DNA from 3 places in the Micromonospora sp. NPDC007230 genome. Region 1 is predicted to be linked to each of the others. Evidence: riboswitches for the same ligand, from Rfam matches in the RefSeq annotation. Region 1 holds a riboswitch; each other region holds the start of a gene.
The links. Region 1 has a riboswitch for cyclic di-AMP ahead of ACFYML_RS23860 (coiled-coil domain-containing protein). Riboswitches for the same ligand answer to the same signal wherever they lie in the genome.
Positions count from the first base shown of each region.

Region 2: linked by a shared signal. The riboswitch ahead of ACFYML_RS11780 (coiled-coil domain-containing protein) and the one ahead of ACFYML_RS23860 (coiled-coil domain-containing protein) in region 1 are both predicted to bind cyclic di-AMP.
Region 3: linked by a shared signal. The riboswitch ahead of ACFYML_RS06855 (C39 family peptidase) and the one ahead of ACFYML_RS23860 (coiled-coil domain-containing protein) in region 1 are both predicted to bind cyclic di-AMP.

Region 1 covers NZ_JBIAFE010000018.1:51,047-61,122, reverse strand. Annotated here, with positions in the region: gene ACFYML_RS23895 (BON domain-containing protein) at 1-469, opposite strand, end outside; gene ACFYML_RS23890 (cellulose binding domain-containing protein) at 755-3,502, shown strand; gene ACFYML_RS23885 (maleylpyruvate isomerase N-terminal domain-containing protein) at 3,624-4,262, shown strand; gene ACFYML_RS23880 (hypothetical protein) at 4,315-4,719, opposite strand; gene ACFYML_RS23875 (STAS domain-containing protein) at 5,150-5,512, shown strand; gene ACFYML_RS23870 (SRPBCC family protein) at 5,615-6,067, shown strand; gene ACFYML_RS23865 (hypothetical protein) at 6,090-6,722, opposite strand; gene ACFYML_RS23860 (coiled-coil domain-containing protein) at 6,831-7,898, opposite strand; cyclic di-AMP (ydaO/yuaA leader) riboswitch at 7,903-8,035, opposite strand; gene ACFYML_RS23855 (cation diffusion facilitator family transporter) at 8,180-9,094, opposite strand; gene ACFYML_RS23850 (HelD family protein) at 9,186-10,076, opposite strand, start outside.
Region 2 covers NZ_JBIAFE010000006.1:279,131-289,206, forward strand. Annotated here, with positions in the region: gene ACFYML_RS11770 (helix-turn-helix domain-containing protein) at 1-271, opposite strand, end outside; gene ACFYML_RS11775 (carbonic anhydrase) at 473-1,150, shown strand; gene ACFYML_RS11780 (coiled-coil domain-containing protein) at 1,216-2,235, opposite strand; cyclic di-AMP (ydaO/yuaA leader) riboswitch at 2,241-2,371, opposite strand; gene ACFYML_RS11785 (YibE/F family protein) at 2,526-3,833, opposite strand; gene ACFYML_RS11790 (hypothetical protein) at 4,032-4,535, shown strand; gene ACFYML_RS11795 (DUF305 domain-containing protein) at 4,619-5,242, shown strand; gene ACFYML_RS11800 (metal-sensitive transcriptional regulator) at 5,293-5,592, opposite strand; gene ACFYML_RS11805 (heavy-metal-associated domain-containing protein) at 5,743-5,952, shown strand; gene ACFYML_RS11810 (hypothetical protein) at 5,987-6,961, shown strand; gene ACFYML_RS11815 (heavy metal translocating P-type ATPase) at 6,976-9,246, shown strand; gene ACFYML_RS11820 (hypothetical protein) at 9,481-9,984, shown strand; gene ACFYML_RS11825 (RNA polymerase sigma factor) at 10,019-10,076, opposite strand, start outside.
Region 3 covers NZ_JBIAFE010000003.1:347,576-357,651, forward strand. Annotated here, with positions in the region: gene ACFYML_RS06825 (ABC transporter permease) at 1-573, shown strand, start outside; gene ACFYML_RS06830 (ABC transporter ATP-binding protein) at 566-1,381, shown strand; partial or broken gene ACFYML_RS06835 (D-ribitol-5-phosphate cytidylyltransferase) at 1,490-3,031, shown strand; gene ACFYML_RS06840 (CDP-glycerol glycerophosphotransferase family protein) at 3,178-4,893, shown strand; gene ACFYML_RS06845 (peptidoglycan-binding protein) at 5,102-6,034, shown strand; gene ACFYML_RS06850 (alpha/beta fold hydrolase) at 6,083-6,850, opposite strand; gene ACFYML_RS06855 (C39 family peptidase) at 6,954-7,799, opposite strand; cyclic di-AMP (ydaO/yuaA leader) riboswitch at 8,002-8,143, opposite strand; gene ACFYML_RS06860 (hypothetical protein) at 8,434-9,219, opposite strand; gene ACFYML_RS06865 (hypothetical protein) at 9,363-9,866, opposite strand; gene ACFYML_RS06870 (acyltransferase family protein) at 9,989-10,076, opposite strand, start outside.

The DNA.
Region 1 (10,076 bases):
CGGTGCGGGTGCCGGGCCGGACCGTGATGCCGTTGCTCACCCCGCGTACGCCGGTGAGCCGGCCGACCGCCCGCTCGGCGGCCCGGCGCTGGTACTCCCACTCGACCTGGCCGTGCAGGGTGACCCAGCCGTCGGTGACCGTCACGTCCAGCGTCTCGACCGGCACGAACGCGTCCCACTCCAGGGCCCGGGTGGCGGCGGTGGCGATCTCCGGGTCGCTCTTCTCGGCGGAGGTGGCGATCCGCACGGCGAGGTCGTTGGCGACGGCCCGTACCCGGAGCACCCGGTGCGCGGCCCGCTCGGCGGCCCACTTCTTGGCGTAGCTGTCCACCCAGCCGGTCAACGTCACCACCCCCTCGGTGACGGTCACCCCGATCTCGTTGGGGCGTACCCGGGGCTCCCAGGTCAGCTCGTCGAGGACGTCGGACTGGATGTCCTGGTCGGTCCGCATGATCGTCCCTGCGGCCATCGGTGCTCTCCCTCCCGGATCGGTTCGCGGCGCGGCGGTGCCCGGCACGGATCCGCGCCGGCTCCGATCGTGGCCGCTCCCCGGGTGACCTGCCCTCACCCGCACCGAATGAGCCGAGTTTGCTTGGGAGCGCTTCCAAGCCTGGCGGGGCAACGGTTAGGGTGAGTGTCCCTCGGCTGCGGGAGCCAGCACGCCGACGGGGAGCCCGGGCAGCTCCCCGACCCGACGTCGGCCTGGTCGTCCGTCGACCGCCGGCACCCCGCAGGCAACCGAGAGGAACCGCCCATGCGCAGAAGTCTCGCCGGCGTGGCCGCCGCCGCGCTGGCCGCCACCGCGGCGGCCGTCGCCGTGCAGTTCACCGCCGCACCCGCCGCACCGGCCGCCGCCGCGGCGGCCGAGCCGTACAGCTGGAAGAACGTCCGGATCGACGGCGGCGGCTTCGTCCCCGGCATCATCTTCAACCCGACCGAGAAGAACCTGATCTACGCGCGCACCGACATCGGCGGGGCGTACCGCTGGGAGCAGTCCACCCAGTCCTGGACGCCGCTGCTGGACTGGGTGGGCGCCGACAAGTGGGGCTGGAACGGCGTGGTCAGCCTCGCCACCGACCCGGTGCAGACCAACCGGGTGTACGCCGCGGTCGGCATGTACACCAACAACTGGGACCCGAACAACGGGGCGATCCTGCGCTCGACCGACAAGGGTCGCACCTGGCAGGCCACCTCGTTGCCGTTCAAGAACGGCGGCAACATGCCCGGCCGGGGCATGGGCGAGCGGCTGGCCGTGGACCCGAACCGGAACAGCGTCCTCTACTACGGCGCCGAGGGCGGCAACGGGCTGTGGCGCAGCACCGACTACGGGGTGACCTGGGCCAAGGTCGCCAACTTCCCGAACGTCGGCAACTACCGCGCCGATCCGAACGACAGCAGCGGCTACAACTCGCAGAACCAGGGCCTGACCTGGGTCACCTTCGACAAGAGCACCGGCATGGCCGGTAACGCCACGCAGACCGTCTACGTCGGTGTGGCGGACAAGGAGAACCCGGTCTACCGGAGCACCAACGGCGGCGCCACCTGGGAGCGGCTCCCCGGCCAGCCCACCGGTTACCTGGCCCACAAGGGCGTGGTGGACCCCGTCGGCGGCTACCTGTACCTCGCCACCAGCGACACCGGCGGCCCGTACGACGGCGGCAAGGGCGACGTGTGGAAGTTCAGCCGGGCCACCGGCGCGTGGACCCGGATCAGTCCCATCCCGTCGACCAGCAGCGACGCGTACTTCGGCTACTCCGGCCTGACCATCGACCGGCAGCGGCCGAACACCGTGATGGTGGCCACCCAGGTCTCCTGGTGGCCGGACGCGATCTTCTGGCGCAGCACCGACGGCGGCGCGACCTGGGCCCGGATCTGGGACTGGGGCAGCTACCCGAACAAGATCAAGAAGTACGCGATGGACATCAGTTCAGTACCCTGGCTGACCTTCGGCAGCAACCCGTCGCCGCCCGAGGAGACACCGAAGCTGGGCTGGATGAACGAGTCGCTGGAGATCGACCCGTTCGACAGCAACCGGATGATGTACGGCACGGGTGCCACCATCTACGGCACCACCGACCTCACCCGCTGGGACGTCGGCGGTCAGCTCACCATCCGGCCGATGGTCAAGGGGCTGGAGGAGACCGCGGTGCTCGACCTGGTCAGCCCGCCGTCGGGCGCGCCGCTGGTCAGCGGGCTCGGCGACATCGGCGGCTTCCGCCACACCGACCTGGACGCGGTGCCGTCGACGATGTTCACCCAGCCGGTCTTCACCAGCACGACCAGCCTCGACTACGCCGAGACCAGGCCGTCCGTGCTGGTCCGGAGCGGCAACTTCACGGACGCCGAGCGCCCCAACGACAGCCACGTCGCCTTCTCCACCGACGGCGGGGCGAACTGGTTCCAGGGCACCGAGCCGGGTGGGATCAACAGCGGCGGCACGGTGGCCGCGTCCGCCGACGGCAGCCAGTTCGTCTGGGCCCCGGGCGACGCCGGCCAGCAGGTGGTCCGCTCGGTCGGCTTCGGCAATTCGTGGATCGCCGCGACGGGCATTCCGGCCAACGCCACCGTCGAATCCGACCGGGTCAACCCCAACCGGTTCTACGGTTTCAGCGGCGGCCGGTTCTATGTCAGCACCAACGGCGGGGCCAGCTTCACCGCCACCGCCGCCGCCGGCCTGCCGAGCAGCGGGGTCAAGTTCAAGGCCCTGCCCGGCAGGGAGGGCGACGTCTGGCTGGCCGGCGACGGCGGACTGTGGCACTCCACCGACTCCGGCGCGAGCTTCACCAAGCTGACCAACGTCAGCTCGGCGGTGAACGTGGGCTTCGGCAAGGCGGCCCCCGGGCAGGGCTACCCGGCGCTGTTCACCATCGGCACCGTCGACGGGACGCCCGGGGTCTACCGCTCGGACAACGTCGGCGCCGGCTGGGTGCGGATCAACGACGACCAGCACCAGTACGGCAACGCCGGCGAGGCGCTGACCGGCGACCCGCGGGTCTACGGCCGGGTCTACCTCGGCACCAACGGCCGGGGCATCCTGGTGGCGGACCGGCTCGGCGGCACCCCCGGCCCGACGCCGACCACGCCCACCCCGACGCCCACGTCACCCAGCCCGACGCCCACGTCACCCAGCCCGACGCCGACCTCGCCGAGCCCGACCCCGACCAGTCCGGCGCCGACCACGCCGAACCCGGCCGGCGGCTGCACGGCGACGTACCGGGTGACCAACTCGTGGGCGGGCGGCTTCCAGGGTGAGGTGACGGTCCGCAACAACGGCTCGCCGACCAGCGCCTGGTCGGTGGCCTGGAACTACGCCGGCGGGCAGCGGATCACCCAGCTGTGGGGCGGGACGTATACCCAGAACGGCACCCTCGTGGTGGTCGGGGACGCCGGCTACAACGGCGCCCTCGGCACCGGGGCCAGCACCACCTTCGGGTTCCTCGCCAGCTGGACCGGCACCAACCCGGTGCCGGCGCTGACCTGCACCGCGATCGTCGCCCGCTGACCGGGCCGCGCGGTGGCCGTCCCGTCCGCGGGGCGGCCACCGCCGCATCCGGGCCCGCGCCGTGGTCGATCTTGCTGAGTAGGCTCGACCCCTCGGACCCGTGACGAGAGGGGTACGCCCGATGCACCCGATCAGGACCGCCTACCTGACCGCCGCCCGCTCGGCCGCGGCGCTGCTCGCCGACCCGGCCGTGGCGAAGCAGTGGGACGCCCCGAGCGCGCTGGCCGAGTTCCGGATCGGCGGACTCGCCGGCCACCTCGCCTTCCAGATCCTGGCCGTGCCCACGGTGCTGGCGGAGCCGGTGCCGCCGGGCGAGCCGATCGGCCTGCTCGACCACTACGCCCGAGGCACCTGGATCGGCGCGTCGGTCGACGACGAGGTGAACGTGGGCATCCGCCGGTCCGGGGAACGGATCGCCGCGGACGGCCCCGAGGCGCTGCTGGCTGCCGTCGGCGCCGCGGTCGACGAGTTGGCCGTCGCGCTGCCCGCCGAGCCGGACGGGCGGGTGGTGCACCTGGCCCGGGGGCCCTGGTCGCTGGCGCTGGACGACTATCTCACCACCCGGCTGATGGAGCTGGCGGTGCACTCCGACGACCTCGCGTTCAGCCTGGGCGTACCCACCCCGGAGCTGCCGGCCGACGTGCTGGACCCGGTGCTCGCCCTGCTCGCCCGCCTCGCCGTACGCCGGCACGGCCAGCCGGCCGTGCTGCGGGCACTCAGCCGGGCCGAACGGGCGCCGGCGAGCGTCACCGCGTTCTGACGCGCCGACGGCGGTGCCCCGAACTCGGGACACCGCCGTCGTGGCGTGCGGGTCAGCGGTCCAGGCCGGCCGCCGAGTCCGGCCGGTCCACGTCCACGAACTCGATCTCGCCGAGTTCCCGGGCTCGGCTGCCGGCCGCCCGGGCGAAGGTGCCGGCCGCCCAGCCGACCGCAGCGCCGGCCAGCGCGGCGCTGATCAGCAGCGCCCAGGGCAGCGCCGGCCGCCGGCCGGCGAGCGCGTCGAAGGCCAGGGTGGCCCGGCGGCGGGCCTCCTCGGCAGCCGAGCCGACCAGGTCGCTGGCGTCGTCGGCGAGGCCGGAGCCGTTGCGGCGGGCGGACCGCGCGGCGCCCCGGACACTGTCGCCGGCGGCGTCGACAGCGGAGAACAACTGCTGCCACGCGTGGTCCGCGATCCGCTCGGGCTTGCTGCGACGGTCCAGCAGGGTGGATCCGAACATGGTTACCTCCTCGGGGTGCCGAAGGCCGACGGCCACTTCGGACTCCGGCGACGATCGGGCGCGGGACGGTCCGCCCATCCCGGCCAGTGCCCGCAGCGGACTCGGCGCAAACCACCCCGGCGCGCCCCGTCGCGGCCGACTGGGGCAGGATGGGACAGACCACCCGAACGCGCCGAGGGCCGGGTGCGGGCCCGGCGAGCGGGGGGCGGCTACCCTGGGTCGGCGGATCGGCGACCCTCGTCGGTCGTTGAATAGTGAGAGCCTGTCGTAGCCGAAATAGGAACTGGAAGGTCCGGATTGGGATGCCCAGGTGTGCCCAGTCCGCGAATTGCTCATCCCGAGGGGTGGCGACCGAGGCCGTCGGAGGAATACTCTCGGTCGCGGCCCGCGTACTGATGAGGCGCCCGTACGGGCGAGTGGAGGTGTTCGCGTGAGCCTGTCGATCGTGAAGTCTGTTCAGCCGGGTGGTGTCGTCCAGATCGCCCCGCGGGGCGAGATCGACGTCGACACCGCGTACGAGGTGCGGGAAGCGATCGCCGAGGTGCTTGCGAAGGGCCGGCCCGCCCGCATCGAGCTGAACATGCGCCTGGTCACCTTCATCGACTCGGTCGGCATCAGCGCCATGGTCGCCGGCTTCCAGACCGCCGAGGTGAGCGGTGTCAAGCTGGTGGTCACCGAGCCGAGCCGGTTCGTGCACCGGCAGCTCTGGGTCACCGGCCTGCTCGGCCTCTTCGGCGCTCCCGAGCCGTACTTCGCCGACACCCCCACGCCCGAGGTGCTCCCCGGCGCCTGAGCCCTGCCAGGCGGACCGCCCGGACCGGGTCTTCCGACCGTTGCCAGCCGGCCCCCGGTACGGGACGATCGTGCCCACCGGCGACGGCTAGGGGAGTACGGCTTGCTCAGCAGCGACAGTTTCAGCTACACCGTGCAGGCTCGGTGCGCACGGGCGGAGGCGGTCGCCCTGCTCAGCGACCTGACCCGCCAGGGCGAGCTGCATCCGCTGATCGTCCGGGTCCGCCAGCTCCCGCCCCGGCCCGGCGCCCTGGCCAGCTACGCGATCACCGACCGGCTGGCGCTCGGGCCGCTGCACTTCCCGGTCACCTACCAGGCGGACGTGCTGGTCGCCAACGAGGACGAGGTGGTGACCGTGGCCCGGCAGCAGCCGGCCACCACCGTCCGCAACCACACCCGGCTGCGGGACGAGCCCGGCGGCGTGGTGCGGATCGACGTCGAGATCACCCTCTCCGCCCCGGCGCCGCTGTTCGGGTACGCCTTCCGGCAGGCCCGGGCGGCCCATCTCGGCCTGGCCAGCCGGCTCGGCGCGACCCTCGAGGGGCACGCCGACTGAGCCGGTGCGGCGACCCTACCGGCTAGGCCCGCCGCCCGGCGGTTTGCGGCAACTCCGGCTCGGCTGGCGGCCATGATTCGGCCTCCGCGCCGCCAGGCGGCGCTCCGGGCCGAATGAAGGCCGGTCTGACCCCGCGCCGCGACCGGAAGCCGTCGCTGGAGCCGTCGGCCGGCCGCCGGGTCGCCGACGTGGCGCGGCGCAGCCGTCCCCACGGCTTGTAGGTGGACAGCACGGTCATCAGGATCAGCAGGCTGCTGGAGACCGCCGGCGGGATGACCAGGTCCAGCCGGTCCCGGGTGGCGAGCTCGGGCCCCAGCTCGGCGAGCCCGCGCACGGTCGGGGTGAGCAGCAGCAGGACCAGGCCGAGCATCCCGGTGGTGATCGCGAACTTCACCAGCACCCAGCGCCAGCGCAGCAGGCCCCACGGGGTGAGCAGCGCGCTCGCCAGCCCGACCAGCCAGACCGCCACGCTCAGCGGCGCGAAGAGGTATGTGACCAGCAGCCCGGCGGCCGGATAGACCACCTCCGGGTCGGCGCCGCGCAGCCCGGCGATGCCGAGGGTGACCAGCACCAGGTCGGCGCCGAGCCAGCCCAGCGAGGTGACCAGGTGCAGGGTGAGCAGTGCCTTGCGCGTGGTGGGCGAGAGTCGGCTCATGCCCTCGATGCTCGGCCGTCGCCGGCCCGGCGTCGTGGGCCGCGCGACGACATCCGGCGTACGTCGGTGGGCGTACGGTGGCCCGCCGGGCGGCGGGCCACCGCGGGCTCAGTACACCGACAGGTGCACGTGGTTGGTGTGGTCGCTGGACGGGTCGCCGTTGCCCCCGCTGTACGCCTTCCACCCGCTGCTGGGCAGCCAGATCTGCTTGTACCAGATCACGTAGAGCACGGCGAGCGGGTCGGCATTGCGGATGAAGTACGCGGCCAGGTTGTTGCCGTACGTCTTGTCGCCGCCGGTGGCCACCCCGCCGAAGCCGTTCTTCTGGGCGGCGAAGTCGCAGGCCCGGCCCTTGGGATGCTCACCCGAGCCGCTGGGCCGGTAGCAGGAGACGTACCGGGTGAACCCGGCCGCCTTGGCCTGCTGGAGCGCGTGCAGCGTGCGCGGGGTGATGCAGCCGTCGGCGGGCGTCGGGTCGTTGACGCTGCACGACTCCGCGGGCCAGGAACCGTCGGCGTTGCGCTTCGCGGGGGTGGCGTTGGCCCGGGACGTGCCCTGCACGCTGCCGCCGGCGGTGCCGGTGGTTCGGTTGTTCGCCACCTCCAGCGCGCGTTCCGCCTGTGCCTTGCGCTTGGCCATGATCGCGACCTGCTTGCGATGTTCCCGGATCTCGCCGTTGAGCGCGTTCTGGGTGCGGGTGGCCTGGTCCCGGGTGTCGATCAGGTCGCGCAGGGCCCGGTCCTCGTGTGCGGCGACCTGCTGCAGGGTGAGCGCCCGGTCCATGAAGCCCTCCGGGTTGCTGCTGCCGAGCAGCGCCGCGGCGGTGCCGAGCCGCCCGGTCCGGTAGGCCAACCCGGCGAGCTCACCGACCTTGGCGTCGCGTACACCCAGCTCGCTGTTGATCGTCTTGAGCTGGGCGGTGAGCTGCTGCTGCCGGCTCACCGACCGGTTCAACGCGGTCCGCGCCTCCAGCCAGCCCTTGCTGGCCGCGTCGAGCTGCGCGCGCAGCGCCGGTGTGCCGCCCTCGTCGTCGCCGGGTGCGGCGGCGAGCAGGCCGGTCGGGGGAGCCGCCGAGGCGGGGGAGACCGGCGTGGCCGCGACGCCGAGGGCGAGCGCCGCGACGAGCAGGGCCGCCAACCGGGCGGCCGTCCTTCGTACAGGTGCCACTGGTGGCATTCACGTGTCCTTCCGTCAACCGCCGACCGGGTTAGCTGACGGGTTCGGGACGGAAGATCCCTACCGCTGACGCGGATGCACCCCAGGTACGTGGTTCCCCGGCTCGCCGTGCTGTGGCGATTAGGCGACGGCCACCGCGGACGCTGCTGGGCGTCGCCCGGCGGAAGCCGCGACCGAGCCTACCGGCGCTGTTCCGGCCCGTCGCCGTAGGCGGCGAACGGGAATCGGGCATAAGCCGGCACTAGTGCACAATAGCCACTTGGAATTAAGGTTGTCCTCAATTACCACTCGACGGATCCGCACGCGCCGGGTGACGCCCCGGGTTCGATCTGCAACGTGGCGTGATCGATCCGGAAGTCATCGTGCAGCGCGGCCCGCGCGGCGGCGAGCACCTCGCCCACCTCGGCGTCGGGGGTGGTGGTCAGGTGCGCCGAGGCCACGTCCATGCCGGAGGTGAGCGTCCAGACGTGCAGGTCGTGCACCTCGGCGACGCCGGGCACCGCGGCCAGCCGGTCGTGCACGGCGGTCACCTGCAGGTGTTCCGGGGCGGCCTGCACCAGGATGCGGACCGCGGCCCGGCCGAGCCGCCAGGTGCGCGGCAGGATGAACAGCCCGATCGCGACGGCCACCAGCGGGTCCGCCCACCACCACTCGGTGAACGTGATGACCAGGGCGGCGCCGATCACGCCGAGCGAGCCGAGCAGGTCGCCGAGCACCTCCAGGTAGGCCCCGCGCAGGTTGATGCTCTCCTGCGCCCCGCTGCGCAGCAGCCCGAACGCGACCAGGTTGGCGAGCAGGCCGAGCACCGCCACGGCGAGCATCGGCCCGGCGAGGACCTCCGGTGGCTCGCCGAACCGGCGGACGGCCTCGACGAGCACGTACGCGGCGACCGCGCCGAGCAGCACCGCGTTGGCGAGGGCGGCCAGCACCTCCAGCCGGTAGAGCCCGAAGGTGCGCTGCGGATCGGTCTCGGCGCGCCGGGTGGCGGTGATCGCGGCCAGCGCCATGCCGATGCCGAGGACGTCGGTGAACATGTGCCCGGCGTCGGAGAGCAGGGCCAGCGAGCCGGTCGCGAAGGCGGTCGCCGCCTCGACCACCATCAGGGCGCTGAGCAGCCCGAAGGCGGCCCAGAGCCGGCCCCGGTGGCGGTGCGCGGCGTTGGCGACCGTGCCGCTGTGGTCATGACCTGCGCCCACGCCCACACCCTTCCGTTCCGCACCCCGGCCCGACCCAATCTATGCTCACATCGCTATATGTGCGAGTGAATGGGGGTCGCCGGAGCCGCCGTCAGCCCACCGGGTCGAGGGTGGTGAGGCGCTGGGTGGCCCGGGAGAGCGCCACGTAGAGCGTGCGGACGCCGGACCCCGGATCGGCCCGGATCTCGCTCGGGGCCACCAGCACCACGCCGTCGTACTCCATGCCCTTGGCCTGGAGGCTGGTCACCACCTGCAGCCGGCCGCCGCCCAGCTCGCCCAGCCAGCCGGCGACCTCGTCCCGGCGCGGCACCGGCGTGATCACGCCGACCGTCCCCTCCACCTCGGCCAGCAGGGCGCGCGCCGCCGCCACGGTGGCCGGCGCCAGCTCGGCGGGGGGCACCGCCAGCTCGACCGGCTCGACGCCGGTGGAGCGGACCGCGGTGGGCAGCGGCAGGTCCGGGTAGAGCCGGCGGATCTCCGCGGCCGCCACTGCGAAGATCTCCGCCGAGTTGCGGTAGTTGGTGGTCAGCTCGTACCGGTACCGGCGGCGCCGCCCCAGCGCCTGGTCCCGGGCCCGGGTCAGCTCCTCCGGGTCGCCGGTCCAGGCGGTCTGCGCCGGGTCACCCACCACCGTCCACGAGGCCAGCCGGCCCCGCCGGCCGATCATCCGCCACTGCATCGGGGAGACGTCCTGCGCCTCGTCGACCACCACGTGGGCGTAGTCGCGGTAGTCCTCCGGGCGCTCGCGCGCCGCGGCCCGGGCCGCCCGCTGCCGGTCGGCGAACGTGCTCAGCTCCCGGACGCCCCCGGCGAGCTGGAACGGGTCGCGCTTCGGCTTCGCCCGCTGCACCGGCTTGCCGAGCAGCGCGTCCAGCTCGTCCAGCAGGGCGATGTCGGCGATGGTCAGCCCGGCCCGGTCCAGCGTCCGGTACGCCTCGGTGAGCAGCCGGATCTCGGCGCCGGACAGGACACCGCCCGCGTA
Region 2 (10,076 bases), on a different contig from region 1:
CGGCCTCCGCCGGGTGCCGGAAGTGGCCGCTCGGGTTGATCGTGTACTCGTTGCGCCGGCCGACCCGGGTGCGCCGCAGGTAGCCGCCGGCCGCCAGGTCGGCGACGATCGCCTGGGCGGCCCGCTCGGTCACCCCCACCTCGTCGGCCACGTCACGCAGCCGCGCGGTGGGGTTGCGCGCGATGGCCAGCAGCACGTGCCCGTGGTTGGTGAGGAAGGTCCAGTTCCGGCCGCTCCCGTTCTCGCCCGCTGTCGTCGCCATGGTGGTCATGGTATGGCCCCGCGCCGGTGTCGACCGGCCCCGGGCGGCGGCGGGCCGCAAGCGGGCGGCCGTCAAGTGACCGGTGACGTATGAAATCCGTATCACGTAAATCTTGACGTGTCTTGGCTCGGGTGTGACCGTGGTGGTCGAGGCCGCCTCTGCCGCCGGCCGGCTGACCAGGTCGTTTCGCGCGAGGACGAGGTGAGTGCAGTGCTGCCGACCAATCCCGAACAGGCGCTCGCCGAGCTGTTCGCCGGCAACCGGCGGTTCGTCACCGGCGTACCCCGTCATCCCAACCAGGACGCCGAGCATCGCGCCGCCGTCGCCGACGGCCAGCACCCGTTCGCGGTGATCGTGGGCTGTGCCGACTCCCGGCTCGCCGCCGAGATCATCTTCGACCGTGGCCTCGGTGACCTGTTCGTGGTGCGGACCGCCGGCCACACCGTCGGCCCCGAGGTGCTCGGCAGCGTCGAGTACGCGGTCACCGTGCTGGGCACCCCGCTGGTGGTGGTGCTCGGCCACGACTCGTGCGGCGCGGTGCAGGCCGCCCGCGAGGTGGTCGCCACCGGCACGCCCCCCGCCGGCCACCTCGGCGCGTTGGTGGACGCCGTCGTGCCCAGCCTGGCCCGGGCCGCCCGGGAGGGTGTCGAGGACCTCGACGAGATCGTCGACATCCACATCGCGCGGACCGTGGAGGCGCTGCTGGCCCGGTCCGCCGTGCTCGCCGAGCGGGTGACGGCCGGGCGGTGCGGGGTGGTCGGCATGTCGTACCGGCTCAGCGCGGGCGAGGTGCGGACGGTGGCCGAGGTGCCGGCCGGCAAGCCGAGCGCGACGCTGCCGGGCGCGGCCACGCCCGCGGACCCGGCGCCCACCGCCGTCGCCGGTTGAGCCCTTCCTGACGCCGAGGGGCCGCCCGCGCGGTGGCGGGACGGCCCCTCGGCGTGGTACTCCGGCTACAGCAGCGACACGTGCACGTGGTCGGTGTGGTTGGAGGGACCGCTGTAGGACTTCCAACCGGTCGCCGGGAACCAGATCTGCCGGTTCCAGATCACGTAGTAGACGCCCAGCCGGTCGGCGTTGCGGATCAGGAACGCGGCGAGGTTGTTGCCGTACATCCGCATGTCGTTGTTGTGCCAGGGGGAGAAGCCGCTGCGCTGTAGCGACCAGTCGCAGGCCCGGCCCTTGGGGTGCTCCCAGGGGCCGCCCGGGCGGTAACAGCCCACGAAGCGGTCGAAGCCGGCCCGCTTGACCTCCTTGTACATGTGCAGCGTGCGCGGGGTGATGTAGCCCGAGGTGGTCGGATCCTTCACGCTGCGCGACTCGGGCTTCCACCCCCCGTCAGCCGTCCGGCCGGGAGCGATCCGGGCGACCGGGGAGGTGGCCGCGACCAGACCGGCGGTGAAACCCCGCCCGCCGACCAGCCGCAGGGCCTTCTCCGCCTCGGCCTTCTCGCGCCGCATCGCGTTGGTCTGCTTCTGCTGCTCGCGGATCTCCGCATCGAGCGCGATCTTGGCCTGTTCCGCGCGGTTCTTCGCGGCGTTGACCTCGGCGAGCTTCTGCGCGTTCATCAGGTTCAGCTCGTCGAGGGCGGAGGCCCGCTGGACGAACGAGTCGGGCGCGTTGCTCTCCAGCAGCAGGGCCATCGCGCCGATCCGGCCGGTCCGATAGGACTGCGTGGCGATCTGGCTCACCTGCGGCCGCAGCGCGTCCAGGTCGGCCTGCGCCGCCCGGATCTCGAGGGCCAACTGGAGTTGGCGCTGCTTCGACTTGTCCAGCTTCGCCTTGGCCTGCAGGAAGCCGCGATTGGCGGCATCGATGACCTCGGTGATGAGCGGAGGATCGTTGTCCTCCTCGTGGCCCGATGGGTTGGGGGTGTTGGGTGCGGCCAGCGCCGGGGTGGGCCCGGCGACGATGGCGAACGCGGTGAGCACGGCCACCACAGGTGTCAACCAGCGGCGCAGGGGTGCCGTCAACAGTGTTCCCTTCCGTCGACCGCCGACCGGGTTAGCTGTCGGGTTCGGGACGGAAGTGGCCCCTACCGCTCGCGCGGATTCACCCCAGGTACCTGGTTCCCCGGTTCGCCACAGGGCGATTGGGCGGTGGTGCCGCTGGCGCCGGTGCGCGCCTTTGGCGGTTACCGGCAGCGAGGTTACCCGAGAGCCCGGTCGGGGATCTACGCCCGGAAGCCGACCAATCGCACGTTTTCGTCGTCGCCCTGCGTGACCAGCGTCGCGTTCGCGCCGGCCGGTCACGCTGCGGAGTGTCACCATGCCGCTTCCGTGCTCCTCTCCGGTCCGGATCGTCCGGCGGCCGCACCGCCGAGTGCCTCCAGCGCGTCGTGCCGTTCGGCCGGCGGCCGGGACGACGGCGGGCGGGCTCCGGCGTCCGTCGCGGCGCCGGCCCGTCCGGCGGTCCGGACCACCGCCGCCAGACCGGTGGTCAGCGGTACGGCGGCGATCAGGCCGAGCGTGGCCACCGCGCTCCGGACGATCTCCTGCGCCATGAACTCGCTGGTGAGGATCTCGCCCACCGGTCGCGAGTCGGCGACCAGCAGGAGCAGCAGCGGCAGCGACGCGCCCGCGTACGCCAGCACGATGGTGTTGACGGTGGAGGCGATGTGGGCGCGGCCCACCCGGGTGGCCGCCCGGTAGAGCTGCATCCGGGACAGCCCCGGGTTCGCGTTCGCCAGCTCGGTGACCGTGGCCGCCTGGGTGACGGTGACGTCGTCCAGCACGCCGAGCGAGCCGATGATGATGCCGGCCAGGAGCAACCCGTGCAGGTCGACGTTCTGCTGGAACATCGACAGCGTGGTGGCGTCCTCGCTGCCGTAGCCGGTCAGGTGGGTGGCCGCGGTGGCCAGGGTGCCGAGGATGCCGGTCAGCACCAGGCTGCCCAGGGTGCCGAGCACCGCCACCGAGGTTTCGGCGGTGATCCCGTGGGTCAGGTAGAGCACCACAAACATGATCAGCGCGGCGCCGACGATCGCCACCAGCAGCGGCGGCTGGCCGGCGCCGATCCCGGGCAGCACGAAACCGAGCAGCACGGCGAAGCTCGCCACCAGGCCGCCCAGCGCGGCCAGTCCGCGCCAGCGCCCGAACGCCACGATGGCGACGGCGAACAGCACGGCCAGCCAGACCAGCGGCGTGCCGCGCTGGTGCTCGGCGATGTTGTAGGTCTTGATCGTCGGGTCGGCCGGGTCCATCAGCTCGACGAGGATGATCTTGTCGCCGACCTCGATCCGGGATGCCCCGGGACCGGACGGGAGGGGTGCTTCGACCTGCCGGCCGGCGTCCGGGCCCTGCTCGGCGGCGACCGTCGCGGTTCCGCACGGCCCCGTGGCCTGGCCGGTGCCGCCCTCCGGCGTCGGCGGGCACGGCTCGGTCACCACCCGGGTCACCGTGCCGTGGTAACGCGGCAGGTCCGCGCCACCTGTCGGCTCCCGGCTGTCCCGCGGCCACAGCACCAGCGCGGCGACCACGGTCACCAGGAACAGCGGCACCACCGTCGCGACGAGGATCCGTCGCACCCCGGTCGGGGCGGGCGGAGCGGGACGGGTGTGGTCGGCGCCCATGGCGTGTCTCCCAACGAGTCACAGCGCGATACGTGTCACCGGGCTGGTCGGTTCACCGGGCCGGCGCTGGCGTCGGCCGGGGAGTGCAGGCCGGTCGCCGCCGGGAATGGTAGCCAGGCCCGGGGCGCGACGCAGGCGATGAGCGATCTCCGGTGGTTCCTGCCGGCCCGGCCCGCCGCACCCACTAGCGTGGTTCTCGTGCGTACGGCGCCAGCGGTGACGACCGGACCGTGGGTCCGGCTCCTGCTGCTGCTCTGCACCCTGGTCGGCCTGACCGCCATGCACACTCTCGGCCACGGCACGCACGCCTCCGGCGGCCCGGGGGACCACGCGGCGGCCAACCACGGCGCCCCGCCGGCCGCGGTGGCCGGTCCCGCCGCCCTGCCGGCCGCGGTGGCCGGCATGGCCGGCGACTGCCACGGTGACGGCTGCGGCCCGGCCCGGGTGCTCCCGCCGGCGGACGCCCAGGCCCGGCTGCTCCCGCTGGGTGATCCCGGCGGCGACCGGTCCGGCTGGAGCATCTGCCTGGCCGTGCTCGGCGCGTTCGCCGTCACGCTGCTGGTCGCCCTGCTGCTGCGGGCCGGGTCCCGGACCTACGGGCCGGCCGCCAGGGTGGCCCTCGGGGCCGCCCCAGGACCGCGCGCCCCGCCGCCCCGACCGTACGGGCTGCGCCTGGCGGCGGTGTCGGTGCTGCGCAGATAGGACGCCCGGCGCGGGAGGACCGGAAGACCGGTCACCCGCGTCCGCCGTCCGCTGCGTACGTTTCGACACCGAAAGGCTGTTCCATGTCCACTCGTACCCTCGCGCGTCGGGCCGCCCTGGCCAGCGCGACCGTAGCCGCCGCGCTCGCCCTCACCGGCTGTGGCGGTGGCGACCACTCGACCGCCGGCGCCGGCCACGACACGCCCGTTACGGGATCGCCCTCCCCGGGGGCCTCCTTCGGCGACGCGGACGTGACGTTCGCCCAGATGATGATCCCGCACCACCGGCAGGCCGTGGCGATGGCCGAGCTGGCCGACGACCGGGCCGCCGACCCCGAGGTGCGGAGGTTGGCCGGGCAGATCAAGGCGGCCCAGGCGCCGGAGATCGCCAGCATGACCGACTGGCTCAGCGCGTGGGGCCGGCCGGTGCCTCCGGCCAGTGCCGGCCACGGCATGCCGGGGATGGACCACGGCATGCCCGGGATGATGTCCGACGCCGACCTGGCGACGCTGAAGGCGTCGTCCGGGGCCGACTTCGACCGGCAGTTCCTGACCATGATGATCGCCCACCACGAGGGCGCGCTCACGATGGCGCAGGCGGAGCTGACCGGGGGCGCCAACCCCGAGGCCAGGGCGCTCGCCCAGCGGATCGTCGACGCCCAACGGGCCGAGATCGACAGCATGAGGAAGCTGCTCGACGGGCGCTGACGCGCAGCCGTTGGGGGCCGGACGCGCCGTCCGGCCCCCAACGGGCCTGGTCAGCCGCGCTTCATCAGCCGGCCGACGGCGGCCATCATCTCGGTGGCCATCTCGTCGGCGCGGCCCTCGGCCGCACCCTCGTGCATGCAGTGCCGCGCGTGCCCGTCGAGCAGGCCGAGGCCGACCTTGTCCAGGGCGGCCTGGATGGCGGAGATCTGGGTCAGCACGTCGATGCAGTAGCGGTCGTCCTCGACCATCTTCTCGATGCCGCGGACCTGGCCCTCGATACGGCGGAGCCGCGCGAGCAGCTGGTCCTTGCTGGCGGTGTAGCCCCGGGTCGGGGTCGTCGGTGCGGTCATGGCGTCCAGGATAGCGTACCCCTCGGGGGTATGGTACGGTCCTCTTCGTTGGCTGATACCCCCACGGGGTAGCGGTACAGTAGTGGCAGTGGTCTCTCCACCAATTACCCCCCGGGGGTATAGGGTGGGGGCGGCGAGAGGGGAGTTGCGATGGTCACCACCACATACCAGGTCCAGGGCATGACCTGCGGGCACTGCGTCAGCTCGGTCAGCACCGAGGTGAGCGCCATCCCGGGCGTCACGGACGTCCAGGTCGACCTGGCCTCCGGCCAGGTCACCGTCACCAGTGAGAGCCCGTTGGCCACGGACGCCGTCCGCGCCGCCGTGGACGAGGCCGGCTACGACCTCGTCGGGGCGTGACGGGTCCGCGGACCCGAAGGAACCGAGGTACCCCATGAACACGACGACGAAGCTGAGCGGCTTCGCCCTCGGCCTCGCGGCGGTGTTCGGCGCGGCGTACGGGGTCGGTCACCTGGCCGGCCCCGTCGCCCCGCCCGCCGCGACCCCGCACGACACCACCGACGGCGACCACGGTGACGGAGGTCACGGCGACGCCGGCCACGCGACGGCCGCCACCGACCACCTGCCCGGCGGGCTGCTCGTCTCCGACCGCGGCTACACGCTGCAGCCGGTGAGCGCCCCGGCCGGCGAGTTCGCCTTCCGGATCACCGGCCCCGACGGCCGGCCGGTCACCCGCTACGACGTGGCGCACGACAAGCGCATGCACCTGATCGTCGCCCGGCGTGACCTCTCCGGGTTCCGGCACGTCCACCCCGAGTTGGCCCCCGACGGCACCTGGCGGGTCGCCTCGCCGCTCGCCGGCGCCGGCACCTGGCGGGCGTTCGCCGACTTCACCCCGACCGGCGGCGTGCCGCTGACGCTCGGGGTCGACGTCACGGTCCCCGGCACGCTGGCAGACCGGCCGCTGCCGGCGCCCGCCACCAGCACCACCGTCGACGGCTACACCGTCACCCTCGGCGGCACCCCGCAGCCGGGCCGCACCAGCCAGCTCACCCTGACCGTGAGCCGGGACGGCCGGCCGGTCACCGACCTCCAGCCCTACCTCGGGGCGTACGGGCACCTGGTGGCGCTGCGGCAGGGCGACCTGGCCTACCTGCACGTGCATCCGGAGGGCACGCCCGGTGACGGGCGGACCGCGGCCGGCCCGGCGGTCACCTTCTCCGCCGAGGTGCCCTCGGCCGGGACGTACCGCCTCTACCTGGACTTCCGGCACGGCGACGCGGTGCACACCGCGGAGTTCACCGTCGTGACCGGCGACCCGGGCACGCCGGCGACGGGCGCGCCGGCCCCGACCACCACACCGACCCCGGAGGCCGACCACGGCACCCCGGGTCACGGGCACAATTGACCGGAGGTGCCGCGATGACATCGACCGCCAAGAGCGCGGGCTCTTCGTCCCTGCCGGTCGCGCCGAACCAGATCGAACTCGCGATCGGCGGCATGACCTGCGCCTCCTGCGCCGCCCGCATCGAGAAGAAGCTCAACCGGATGGACGGCGTCGAGGCCACGGTCAACTACGCCACCGAGAAGGCCACCGTCCGGTACGCCGACGACGTGACGCCGGACGACCTGATCGCCACGGTGGAGAAGACCGGCTACACGGCAGCCGTACCGCCCCCGCCGGCCCAGTCCCGGGCCGAGGCGACCGCCGAGCCGGTGGACGAGCTGCGCGGGCTGCGTACCCGGCTGTGGGTCTCGGTCGCGCTGGCCGTGCCGGTGATCCTGCTCGCCATGGTGCCCGCCTGGCAATTCACCTACTGGCAGTGGCTGTCGTTGACACTGGCCGCCCCGGTCGTGGTCTACGGCGGGCTGCCGTTCCACCGGGCCGCCTGGATCAACCTGCGGCACGGCGCGGCGACCATGGACACCCTGGTGTCGCTCGGCACCCTCGCCGCGTTCGGCTGGTCGCTCTGGGCGCTCTTCCTGGGTGACGCCGGGATGCCCGGGATGGTGCACCCGTTCCGCTTCGACATCACCCGCGGCGACGGCGCCGGCAACATCTACCTGGAGGCGGCGGCCGGGGTCACCGCCTTCATCCTCGCCGGCCGTTACTTCGAGGCCCGGTCCAAGCGGACCGCCGGCGCCGCCCTGCGCGCCCTGCTCGAGCTGGGCGCCAAGGACGTCGCGGTGCTTCGTGGCGACCGGGAGAACCGGATCCCGGTGGACCAGCTCGTGGTCGGGGACCGGTTCGTGGTCCGGCCCGGCGAGAAGATCGCCACCGACGGCGTGGTCGAGGAGGGCACCTCGGCCGTCGACGCCAGCATGCTCACCGGCGAGTCGGTCCCGGTCGAGGTCGGGCCCGGCGCCACCGTCGTCGGCGCCACCGTCAACGCCGGCGGCCGGCTGGTCGTGCGGGCCACCCGGATCGGCGGGGACACCCAGCTGGCCCAGATGGCCAGGCTGGTCGAGGCGGCGCAGACCGGCAAGGCGGCCGTGCAGCGGCTCGCCGACCGGATCTCCGGGGTCTTCGTGCCGATCGTGATCGCCCTGGCCGCCGGCACGCTGGGCTGGTGGTTCGGCACCGGGGCGGGGACGACGGCGGCGTTCACCGCCGCGGTGGCCGTCCTGATCATCGCCTGCCCGTGCGCCCTCGGCCTGGCCACCCCGACCGCGCTGCTGGTCGGCACCGGGCGGGGTGCCCAGCTCGGCATCCTGATCAAGGGCCCCGAGGTGCTGGAGTCGACCCGCCAGGTCGACACGGTGGTGCTGGACAAGACCGGCACGGTAACCACCGGCAGGATGACCCTGGTCGACGTGCTCCCGGCCGCCGGTCAGGACGCCGACGAGTTGCTCCAGTTGGCCGGCGCGCTGGAGGCCGCCTCCGAGCACCCGATCGCCCGGGCGATCGCCGACGGTGCCGCGGGGGCCGGCCCGGTGCCCCCGGTCACCGGCTTCGCCAACGCGGAAGGGCTCGGCGTGGCCGGCTCGGTCGACGACCGGGACGTGGTCGTCGGGCGGCTCCGGCTGCTGCGGGAGCGGGGTCTGGACGTACCCGAGGAGGTCGTGCGGGCGGCGACCGAGGCGGAGGCCGCCGGCCGGACGGCGGTCCTGGCCGGCTGGGACGGCCGGGCCCGTGGCGTGCTGGCGGTGGCCGACGTGGTGAAGCCGACCAGCGCGGCGGCCATCGCCCGGCTGCGCGAACTCGGGCTCACCCCGGTGCTGCTCACCGGCGACAACACCACCGTCGCGAAGGCGGTGGCCGCCGAGGTCGGCATCGACCAGGTGATCGCCGAGGTGCTGCCGGCCGACAAGGTCGAGGTGGTGCAGCGCCTCCAGGCCGAGGGGCGGACGGTCGCGATGGTGGGGGACGGCATCAACGACGCCGCCGCCCTGGCCCAGGCCGACCTCGGGCTGGCCATGGGCACCGGCACCGACGTGGCGATCGAGGCGTCCGACCTGACCCTGGTCCGGGGTGACCTGATGGCGGCCGTGGACGCCATCAGGCTCTCCCGGCGCACCCTCGGCATCATCAAGGGCAACCTGTTCTGGGCCTTCGCCTACAACGTGGCGGCGCTGCCGCTGGCCGCCGCCGGCCTGCTCAACCCGATGATCGCCGGTGCCGCGATGGCCTTCTCGTCGGTCTTCGTGGTGGCGAACAGCCTCCGGCTGCGGCGCTTCCGGCCCGTCGGCTGACCTCCGCACCCGCCGCCGGTCCCGATCCGCCCGGGGCCGGCGGCGGCGCCTCGCTCACCGGCATCCCGCCGGCCCGGCGTGCCGCGCGCCGACCGCGTCCGGCGGTCGCGCCGGATCCTTGGCACACTCGATCCGTCGCCGCTCGATCTGGCCGGGGCGCGGACGGCGGCCCAGGACGGAGCCCCGGTCGACCACGCGCCGTCACCGACGGCCGACGACCGTACGGGGAGAACCATGTCGGGTACCGCCGCCATCCGTGCCGCCGCCCTGGTGACCATGACGGCCCTCGCCACGGCCTGCCAGCCGTCGCCGGAGGAGGACACCGGGGCGTCGACGCGCAGCTGGGCGGCCCCGCCGACCGCCTCCGCCACCGCGCCGGCCCCGACCGCCACCGCGTCGCCGTCACCGGTGACCGCGGCCAACACCGCCGCGGTCTGTGCCGAGGTCGACAAGCTCATCATCGCCAAGAGCAAGGAGATCGCCGCCGACTCCGCCGCGGCCACCCGCCGGGACCTCACTCCGGAGCAGATCAACGACCAGGTCAAGGCGAATCTCGCCGACCTGGCCGACGACGTACGCCGGCAGGCCGCCCGGGCGCAGGATCCGGAGATCAAGGCGCTCGTGACGGACGCGGCGCGGCGGATCGACGTCGGGGCGAAGTCGTCCGCGCCGGTCACGTGGCTGAGCGCCAGCTTCGTCGAGATCCCGCAGCGGCTGGCCCGGGAGTGCCGGGCCTGACCGGTGTGCTGGGCCGGGGGCCGCTGTTTGCGAATCAGCGCCCCCCGGCCAGGCGCGCGGCGCGTACCTCCAGGTAGCGCTGCTCGGGCAGG
Region 3 (10,076 bases), on a different contig from region 1:
AACTTCACCCAGACCGTGGCGCTCGGCGGCACCCAGGCCATCACCAGCAACCTCGGACTGGTCCGGGCACTGCACTTCCCCCGCGCCAGCCTCCCCCTCGCGGTGACCCTCACCCAGTTCCGAAACCTGCTCTACGCGATGGCCGTGCTGGTGGTGATCGTGCTCGCGACCGGCGAGCCGATCACCGTGCAGTGGCTGCTGGCGGCCCCGGCGATGGCGCTCATGGTGATCTTCAACGCCGGCCTGGCGATGGTTCTGGCCCGCCTCGGGTCCAAGCTGACCGACGTGAAGCAGGTCATGCCGTTCGTCATGCGTACCTGGATGTACGGCTCCGGGGTGCTCTACAGCGTGAAGGCGTTCGAGGAGAACCTGCCGGCACTGCTGGTGCACGTGGTGCACGTCAACCCGCTGCTGATCTACATCGAACTGGTCCGGCACGCCCTGCTGGAGAAGACCCCGCTGACCTCGTCGGCACCCCAGCTCTGGCTGCTGGCGGTCGTCTGGGCGGCCGTGATGGGTGTGGGCGGTTTTGTCTACTTCTGGCGCGGCGAACAGGAGTACGGTCGTGGCTGAGCTGAACGTAGCCGCCGAGGTGGCCACCACGGCCACCGGCGAGCGGATCCCCACGGTGATCGTGGACGATGCGCACCTCATCTACCGGGTGTACGGTGCCGGCACGGGCAGCCCCGGCTCCCCCGTGGCCGCGCTGCGACGGATCGTTTCCCGCCAGCCCAACAAGCCCACCCTGCGCGAGGTGCACGCGGTCAAGGGTGTCAGCTTCACCGCGTACCGGGGTGAGGCGATCGGCCTGATCGGCAGCAACGGCTCCGGCAAGTCGACGCTGCTGCGGGCCATCGCGGGGCTGATGCCGGTCAGCCGGGGCGCGATCTACACCCAGGGCCAGCCGTCGCTGCTCGGCGTCAACGCGGCGCTGCTCGGCGACCTGTCTGGCGAACGCAATGTCACGCTCGGCTGCCTGGCCATGGGCATGAGCCCGGAGCAGGCCCGCAAGGCAGCCCCGGAGATCCTCGCCTTCTCCGGGATCAACGAGCGCGGCGACTTCGGAACCCTGCCGATGCGCACGTACTCCTCCGGCATGCAGGCCCGGCTGCGGTTCTCGATCTCCGCAGCCAAGCGGCACGACGTGCTGCTGATCGACGAGGCCCTGGCCACGGGTGACACCCGGTTCCGCCGGCGCAGCGAGCAGCGCATCCGTCAGCTGCGCGAGGACGCGGGTACCGTATTCCTGGTCAGCCACTCGATCGGCTCGATCCGGGACACCTGCGAGCGGTCGATCTGGCTCGAGTCGGGGTTGATCCGGATGGACGGCCCCACCGACGAGGTGACCAAGGCGTACGAGGACTACATGGCCAGCCGCTGAGGCGGCCCGTTCCGGCGGCCGGCGTCGCCCTCGGGGGCGATGCCGGCCGCCGGGACGTCACGTCCGGACGCCGTGCACCCGACAGCTCGTGGATCAGTGAGGACCGCAATGACGCAGGACCGCACCACCGCACGGAACGCCAGGCCGGACAACCCGGCACCGTGGCGCCCCTCGCGAACGGTGGCCGTGATCCTCGCCGGAGGAACCGGGACCCGCCTCGGGCTGGGCATCCCGAAGCAGCTGCTGAAGGTCGCGGGCAAGCCGATCGTCGAGCACACCCTCGCCGTCTTCGAGGCCGCGCCGGAGATCGACGAGATCATCGTGCTGATGGCCGCCGGCCACGTGGCGGAAGCCCAACGGATCGTCGCCAACGCCGGCTTCCACAAGGTCAGCAAGGTGATCGAGGGCGGCGAGACCCGCAACGACACGACCCGCATCGCCCTCGACGCGATCGGTGCGGGCGATTTCAACGTTCTCTTCCACGACGCGGTCCGCCCGCTGGTCAGCGCCCGGATCGTGCGCGAGTGCGTGAACGCCCTCTGGACGTACTCGGCGGTCGACGTGGCCATCCCGTCCGCCGACACGATCATCCAGGTCGACCAGGACGACTGCATCACCGACATCCCGGTCCGCGCCACCCTGCGCCGGGGCCAGACCCCGCAGGCGTTCCGGTCCGGCACGATCCGGGAGGCGTACCGGCGGGCCGAGGGCGACCCGGACTTCGCCGCCACCGACGACTGCGGCGTGGTGCTGCGCTATCTCCCCGGCACGCCGATCAAGGTGATCGACGGCTCGGACGAGAACATCAAGGTCACCCACCCGGTCGACGTGCACCTGGCGGACAAGCTCTTCCAGCTCGCCGCCGCGCAGGCGCCCCGGGTGAGCGACCACCGCAGCTACACCGAGGAGCTGACCGGCCGGACCATCGTGGTCTTCGGCGGCAGCTACGGCATCGGCCACGACCTCACCGAGCTGGCCCGCCGCTACGGCGCCCAGGTCTTCCCGTTCAGCCGCTCCACCACCGGCACCCACGTGGAGCGGGCCGAGGACGTGGCCGCGGCGCTGAGGACCGCCTTCGAGGCGACCGGCCGGATCGACCACGTGGTGGTCACCGCCGGGATCCTGGAGAAGGGCGCCCTCGCCGAGATGGACGACGCGACGATGGACCGGCTCCTGCAGGTCAACTTCGTCGGCCCGGTCACCGTCGCCCGGCAGTCGCTGCCGTACCTGCGGCAGACCAAGGGGCAGCTGCTGCTCTACACCTCCAGCTCGTACACCCGCGGCCGGGCCCGGTACGCGCTCTACTCGGCCACCAAGGCGGCCCTGGTCAACCTGACCCAGGCGCTCGCCGACGAGTGGGCCGAGTTCGGCGTACGGGTCAACTGCGTCAACCCGGAGCGCACCGCCACGCCGATGCGTACCAGGGCGTTCGGCGAGGAGCCGGAGCACACGCTGCTCTCCGCCGAGGCGGTCGCGCAGGCCTCCCTCGACGTGCTCGTCTCCGAGCTGACCGGGCAGGTCATCGACGTCCGCCGGGCCCCTGGCGAGCAGCCGGCCGGCGAGCAGGTCGCCGTGGTGCCCGCCCAGCCGGAGGACGACGACTCCAGACGCAGACCCGCCGAGCTGGAGTTGTCGGACGACGACTCCAGGTCGCGGCGCGACCCCAGACCCGCCGAGCTGGAGTTGTCGGACGACGACTCCAGGTCGCGGCGCGGCGCCAGACGCGCCGAGCTGGAGTTGTCGGAGCAGCTGCCCGCAGCCTCGGCGTCGGGCCGGACGACCGAGGGACGGTAGCGATGCGTGGTGACCTGGTCCGGAAGCTGCTCGCCCGGGCACTGACCACCGGGCTGGCGGTGCTGGCGTTCCTCGTCGTGGCGCTCACCGGCGCGACCGGCTGGGGGCTGGCGATCGCGGTCGCCGCCCTGGCCGCCGCCGCATGGGAACGCCGGGTACGGCCCACCGCCGACGGCGTCGCCGAGTCGGTGCTGGTCGCCGCCGGAATCCTGGTCGGCTACGCCCGCCGCCTCGACGCCGGCTTCGATCCGGCGCTGGCCGCCACCGCGCTGGTGCTGCTCGGCCTGGTGCTGCTGGTCGGGCCGCTGCGCGAGGCCGGGGCGCTGGAGATCCGCGCGGCCAACCTGCCGGTCCGCAGCTGGGCACCGCTGGTGGCCGCGCGGCTCGGTGACGCGCTGCTGGTGCTGCTCGCCGTGGTGGCGGTGGCCGCCGTCCTCGCCCTGCCGGCCTGGCTCGCGCTGGTCGCCGCCCTGCTGGTCGGGGCCGGGTGCGGCGCGGTCGGGCTGGACCTGGCCCGGCGGCGGTTCCGGCCACCGGCCGGGGGCGGGCCGGTGGGCCGGGCGCTGCGCCGCCACCAGCCCGAGTTCGTGCTCTACTTCTCCGCCCCGCCCGGCTCGGAATACCAGGTCACCATGTGGCTGCCCTACCTGGAGCGGATCGGCCGGCCGTTCCTGGTCATGCTGCGGGAGCCGGAGTTCCTGCCGGCGATCGCCGCCGCGACCAGCGCGCCCGTGGTGTTCTGCCCGACGCTCAAGGCCATGGACGAGGCCCTGGTGCCCAGCCTGCGGGCGGCGTTCTACGTCAACCACGGTGCGAAGAACAGCCACTGCATCCGGTTCGCCCACCTGACCCACGTGCAGCTGCACCACGGGGACAGCGACAAGGCGCCCAGCGCAAACCCGGTGTCGGCGATCTTCGACCGGATCTTCGTGGCCGGGCAGGCCGCGATCGAGCGGTACGCCCGCGCCGGCGTGGAGATCCCCGCCGAGAAGTTCGTCGTGGTCGGCCGCCCCCAGGTGGAGGCGATCGGGGTACGCCGGGAGCCGGTCCGCGGCCTGGCCAACCCGACGGTGCTCTACACGCCGACCTGGACGGGGCACCACGCGGACGCGAACTACTGCTCCCTTCCGGTGGCCGAGACGGTGCTCCGCCGGCTGCTGGACCGGGGCGCCACGGTGATCCTGCGGCACCACCCGTACACGGCGCAGAACCCGGCCTCGGCGCGGCAGCTGGCCCGGCTCACCGAGCTGCTCGCCGCGGACCGGGCGAAGACCGGCCGGGCGCACCTGTGGGGCGCGGCGGCCAGCCGCGAGCTGACCTTGACCGACTGCGTCAACCGCTCCGACGCACTGGTCTCGGACGTCTCCGGGGTGATCTCCGACTACCTCTACTCCGGCAAGCCGTACGCGGTGACCGACATGGGCGCCGACGGCGACGAGTTCGTCGCCCGGTTCCCCCTGGCCGGCTCCGGCTACGTGCTGCGCCGGGACATGTCCAACGTGGACGAGGTGCTGACCGAGCTGCTCGACACCGACCCGAAGGCCGCGGCCCGCTGGGCCACCCGCACCCGCTACCTGGGCGACTTCCCCGCCGATTCGTACGCCGAGGCGTTCCTCGACGCCGCCCGCCGGCAGCTCGAACCCGGCTGGAACCCGCCGGCCCCGCGCGCCGCCGACGCGGTCACGCCGGACGGCTCGCCGCTGTCCCCCACCGCCTGACCCACACCCCACCGCCTGACCGCTCCGTCGCCAATGGCCGGAGCGGTCATCGGCGTGTCGAAAATCACCGCCACATATTCACCATTGTAAATATTTATCTTCATCATCATACTTGCTCCCGGGCGCCCAGCCGACTCGGTGTAGTCGGCCCCCTACCGGCGATGCGGCGCGTCCGCACGCCGGCCACCCCTCGTCCACAGGAGCACCTATGAAAAGCGTTTTCCGCCAGCTCGCCATGTGGCTCGGCGCGGTCGCGCTCGCCGTGGCGGCCGCCCTGACCGGCCCGACCGCGGCCCAGGCGGCGGCACCGGCCTGGCCCCTGCTGAGCAACGGCTCGACCGGCGCCAACGTCACCACCGCCCAGTACCTGCTCCGCCACCGCGGCTACAGCATCGCGGTCGACGGCCAGTACGGCGCCGGCACCACCTCGACCGTGAAGTCCTTCCAGTCAGCCAACGGCCTCTCCGCCGACGGCCAAATCGGCGCGCAGACCTGGAGCAAGCTGGTGGTCACCCTGAGCGCCGGGGCCAACAACGACGCGGTCCGCGCGCTGCAGACCGCACTCAACAAGTACGGCTACGGCCTGGCCGTGGACGGCGACTGGGGCCCGGCCACGACCAACGCCGTGAACAACTTCAAGTCCGCCCGTGGCCTCTCCGGCGGCTCGGTCGACACCACCACCTGGCAGTACCTGACCGGCGGCAGCGGCGGCACCGGCAACTACCGGCTGGTCATCGGCAAGTCGGTGCTGCCCCGCAGCGAGTACGACGATCCGCACCACGACTACCCGGCGATCGACCTGCCCACCGTGACCGGCACGACCACGTACGCGATCACCTCCGGGACGATCGGGCACGTCGGCGGCAGCTGTGGCCTCGGCATCGGCATCACCGCCGACGACGGCGCCTACTACCTCTACTGCCACCTGAACTCGCGCTCGGTCGCCGCCGGCTCCCGGGTCAGCGCCGGCCAGGTCCTCGGCTACACCGGGGCCACCGGCAACGTGACCGGCCCCCACCTGCACCTGGAGGTCCGGGTCAACGGCGCCAACCGCTGCCCGCAGAACATGCTGCTGGCCATCTACGACGGCGTCGCCCCACCCGCCCCGTCCGCCCTGCCCGCCACCGGCTGCTTCTACTGACGCAACCTGCGGTCGTGATGTCGTCGCCCTGCCTGCGGGGCGACGGCGTCACGGCCCGTCGGGCGCCGCGAACGGCGCGAGCAGGTCGAGGATGGCGGCGGGGTCCTCGACGTGCGCGTTGTGGCCGAGCCCCGGCAGCGTCGCCATCGGCACGCCCAACTCCTTGAGCTGTGCGTCGGACACCATCGGGTCCTGCTCGCCCCGGGCCAACAGCACCGGCACGTCGGTCGCGGCGAGCAGGGCGGGCAGCTGCGGCTCCCCGACCGCGAACGCGGCCGGGTCCATGGCCAGCCGCCAGCGGCCGTCCTCGCGGCGCAGCCCGGCGTCCACCACCGGGTGGTCGGGGGCGAACAGCCCGGTCAGCCCGGCCACCCGCAGGTAACGGCGGGCCGCCTCGTCCCGGCTGGCGAACCAGGTCACCGGCCGCTGGGCCAGCTCGCGGGCCTTGTCCAGCTCGGCCGGCGACCAGGCGACCTTGATGCCGAGCCCGACCACCCCGTCGATCGGAAGCTGCCGCGTCCGTGCGGCCAGCGCCAGCGCCACCACCCCGCCGAGCGAGTGCCCGAGCACCACCAGCCGGTCCCGGGGGCCGAGCCGGTCGGCGACCGGGCCGAGCCCCGCCACCACCCGGTCCGCGAGCGCCTCGAAGGAGTACGCCGGCAGTTGCGGCGACCAGCCGTGCCCGGCCAGGTCGGGGGCCAGCCAGCGGCCCGCCCAGCGGCGCTCCAGCAGCGGCGCCCAGGGCAGCCACACCTCACCGGTGGCGCCCATGCCGTGCAGCAGCAGCAGCTGGCGGGTACCCGTCTCGTCGCCCATACGGCGCAGTGTGCCACCGGACGGACACCAGGCGCGAGACCGGCCCCGGATACGACGTCGGGCACCGGCTCCTGGAGCCGGTGCCCGACGTGCAGGGGTGGGATCAGGCGGAGTAGCCGCGGGTGCCGGCCCAGTTCGCCAGATCGATGGTGGTGATCCAGTACTCGGGCAGCGCCGGGTTCGCCGAGTCGGCGATCCGCACCGTCCGGCCGTCGTCCTTGTAGCCGACCACGGCGATGTAGTGGCCGCCGGGGAACGAGTGCCAGCCGCCGTTGGTGTCGGTGGCGGAGCCGGCGATGTTGACCACCACGCCGCGGCCGTCGGTGATCGCCTTGACCACGTCGGCCTGGAGCTGGTCCATCTGCGCCGGGGTCGCGGCCTGGCCGGGGATCATGTGGGTCCGGTACGGGTTGCCCTTGACCATCTGGTTGAGCCCGCGGGTGGTGTCCTCGGCCGAGTTGGTGCCGTTCTCGCCGGCGTTCAGCGGGGCGACCATCGCGTCCTGGGTGGTCTCGACGCCGCTCGCGCTCAGCGCGTTGCGCACCGCGGCCGGACCGCAGTTCCAGTAGGCGGTCTGGGCCTCGTAGTTGTAGTCGAGGACCTTCGTCGACGGCGGCTTCGGCTTCGCCTTCGCGGTCTTCGTCACGTCCGGGTCCGGCTTGGCCGAGCTGGCCCTCGCCGACGGCGACGCGCTGGGCGAGGCGGTCGGGGACGGGGCGGCGACCCGGGCCTCGCTCCGGGTGGCGACGTCACCGAGGCGCGGGGCCAGTTCGGCGACGGCGGCGGTGGTCTCCTGCCGGACCGGCGCGTCGTTCGTGCCGGCCAGTGCCGCGCTGGCGCCGCCGGCCAGCACGAGGGCCGCGGCGGAGCCGGCGACGATCTGGTACGGGCGCTCGGTCGCGAGGCGCCGCAGCTGACGCTTCAGGTGGTGCTTCACGTGTTCCTCCACGGGGGCCGGAGCGGCACACGCCGGCCCGACGCGCGGAGTAGCTCACGCGCGTTCCTGGGCGGGGTGGCCGCGGGAAAAGAGCGCCCGGCGGACCGGGCGGCGGGGGTCGGTTACCGGAACGGACTCGCGGGTCAGGCGAGCGCCGGCACCGTGGCGCCGTGGAGGCGGGGGGAGGATCGGGGGGTGGTTCGCACGAGGTTGGAACTCCTTCCGTGGCCGCCTACCGGGTTAGCTGACGGATTCGGGCGGGAAGTAGGCCCTACCGCGGGCCTCGGCTCGCGGATTCACCCCGGTGTTGCACTGGGTCCCCGGTTCGTGAGATCACGATTGAGCGGGTCGGCGCGGCGTCGCCACTTGCGATCGAAAACCGCACCGGACGCGCTGACACTACCGGTGGGTACGCCGCCTGCCAAGCGCGCCCACCTGCGTAAACGTCAACCACCGTTACCGAGACCGGAACAGTCGGTCACTGACCCGACTCAATGGGACGACCGTTTTTAACGGGAACCGGCGGGTGCCTATCGGACATCCGGGTGGGGATCGAAGGGGAATTGCGGGGCTCGATCGCCCCGCCTGATCCGGTTGACCGTTTACCCGGTCGCCGTGACCGGGCTCACCGAATTCGGATAACGATTCAGCCGACCCGCGCCGGACGCCACCGTGCGGGGTGCGCCGCGACGGCGCCGGTCGGCACCGGGGCGAGGGTCTGGGTCACCGCCTCGGCGGGGCGTACCGGGACCGCTCCGGGGCGCACCGCCTCGGCGGCCGCGTGCGCCTCCACGGCCAGCACCCGGGCCGCCTCGGCGGCCACTTCGGCGTCCCGCCAGGCCCGCTGCTCCCGCTCGGCGGCCGCCCGCCACCGGGCCCGCCGGCCGTCGCGTACCACCCGGGTCAGGGCGATCTCCTGCTCGGCCGGATGCCGGCGCGGGTCCCACCCGTTGCGCCCGGCGAGGACGTCCGCGAGTTGCCGGGCGGTCAGGTCGCCCTGCCAGTGCGCCGTCATGGCGGCGTGGTGCAGCCACCGCTCCCGGGCCGCGTACTCGGCCGGCGTCCGGGGCGTCCGCGGCTCGGGCAGCACGGCGGCCCCCGCGAACCGCCGGGCGGCCGCCTCGGCCTCGTCGTACGCCCGCCAGGCCCGGTCGACCTCGTCGTGCGCGGTCAGCCACTGCTCGCGCCACCGGCGGGCGGTCTGCCGGGCCCCGGCGGCGGCGACCGCCACCTCGTCGGCGTACCGGCGCAGGTCGGCGCGGCGGGCGGCCGCCACGGCGGCCGGGTCGGGGGCGGGATCCGGCGGAGTCCCCCGCTCGGGCCGGGCGACCAGGGCGGCGAGCACCCCCAGGGCGAGCACGAGCAGGGCCGACCAGATGGCGGCGGCCGCGGGAACCTCGGTCAGGAAGTGGTAGAGAAGGGTCTGCTTCATGGTCGGCACCTCACGGGAACGACGTGGTGGAGAGGTCCGCACGGCCGGCGGGGCGGGGGCGCGACCGGGTACGGGCGCCGCCACCGGGCCGGTGCGGGTGAGGTTCGGGTACGGCGTGGGCGGGCCGGGGCCCGCCGGGCTCGTCAGCGGGCGGGCGGGGCCCGGGAGCCGACGGTCGCCGGGACCAGCCCGACCAGGACGCGGTGCCGGTCGGCCGGGGCGACCACGACGCCCCGCACCGACGAGTCCGGTGCGCTGGCCAGGACGGCCTGCCGGTCGCCGGCCGCGTCGGCGCCGGACGACGTCCACCCGGTCGCCGCAGCCGATCCGGTGCCGATCCGCGCGGCGGGGCCGGGCGCTCCGGTCCCGGCCCGGACCACCGCGTCGGCGGCCCCGCCGGACCAGCGGATCAGCGCCCGGAGGGTGGGGTCGGCGCCGGCGGACTCGGTGCCGCCGAGGTGCCCGGCCCGAACGGTCGCGGTGTCGACGGCGACCGCCGCGGGAGCCGCGTGCGCCGCCGCGGCCGGGCCCAGGGGCAACGTGGCGGCGCCGAGCGAGCAGGCGACGACCACGGCCAGGCTGGCCAGCATGCGCGCGGTCCAGCGCGCCACCCACCACACGGGACAGGTGAGCGCGATCGGAAGCACCGGTCCAAATTACCGTCGAACCGGCCGTATCGCACCGTCCCCGGGCGTGTCGCACCGCCGCAGAGGCGCACCGGCCAGCGTGGACACCGGCCCGACGGCGGGGGTGTGGTTCTGCGGCCCGCTCAGCGCGGGTCGCGCCGCCCCGCGTACTCGATCGACCGGGGCCGTGGCACGCGGACCTCGACCGGTGCGGCGGGGGTGGCCTGCGCG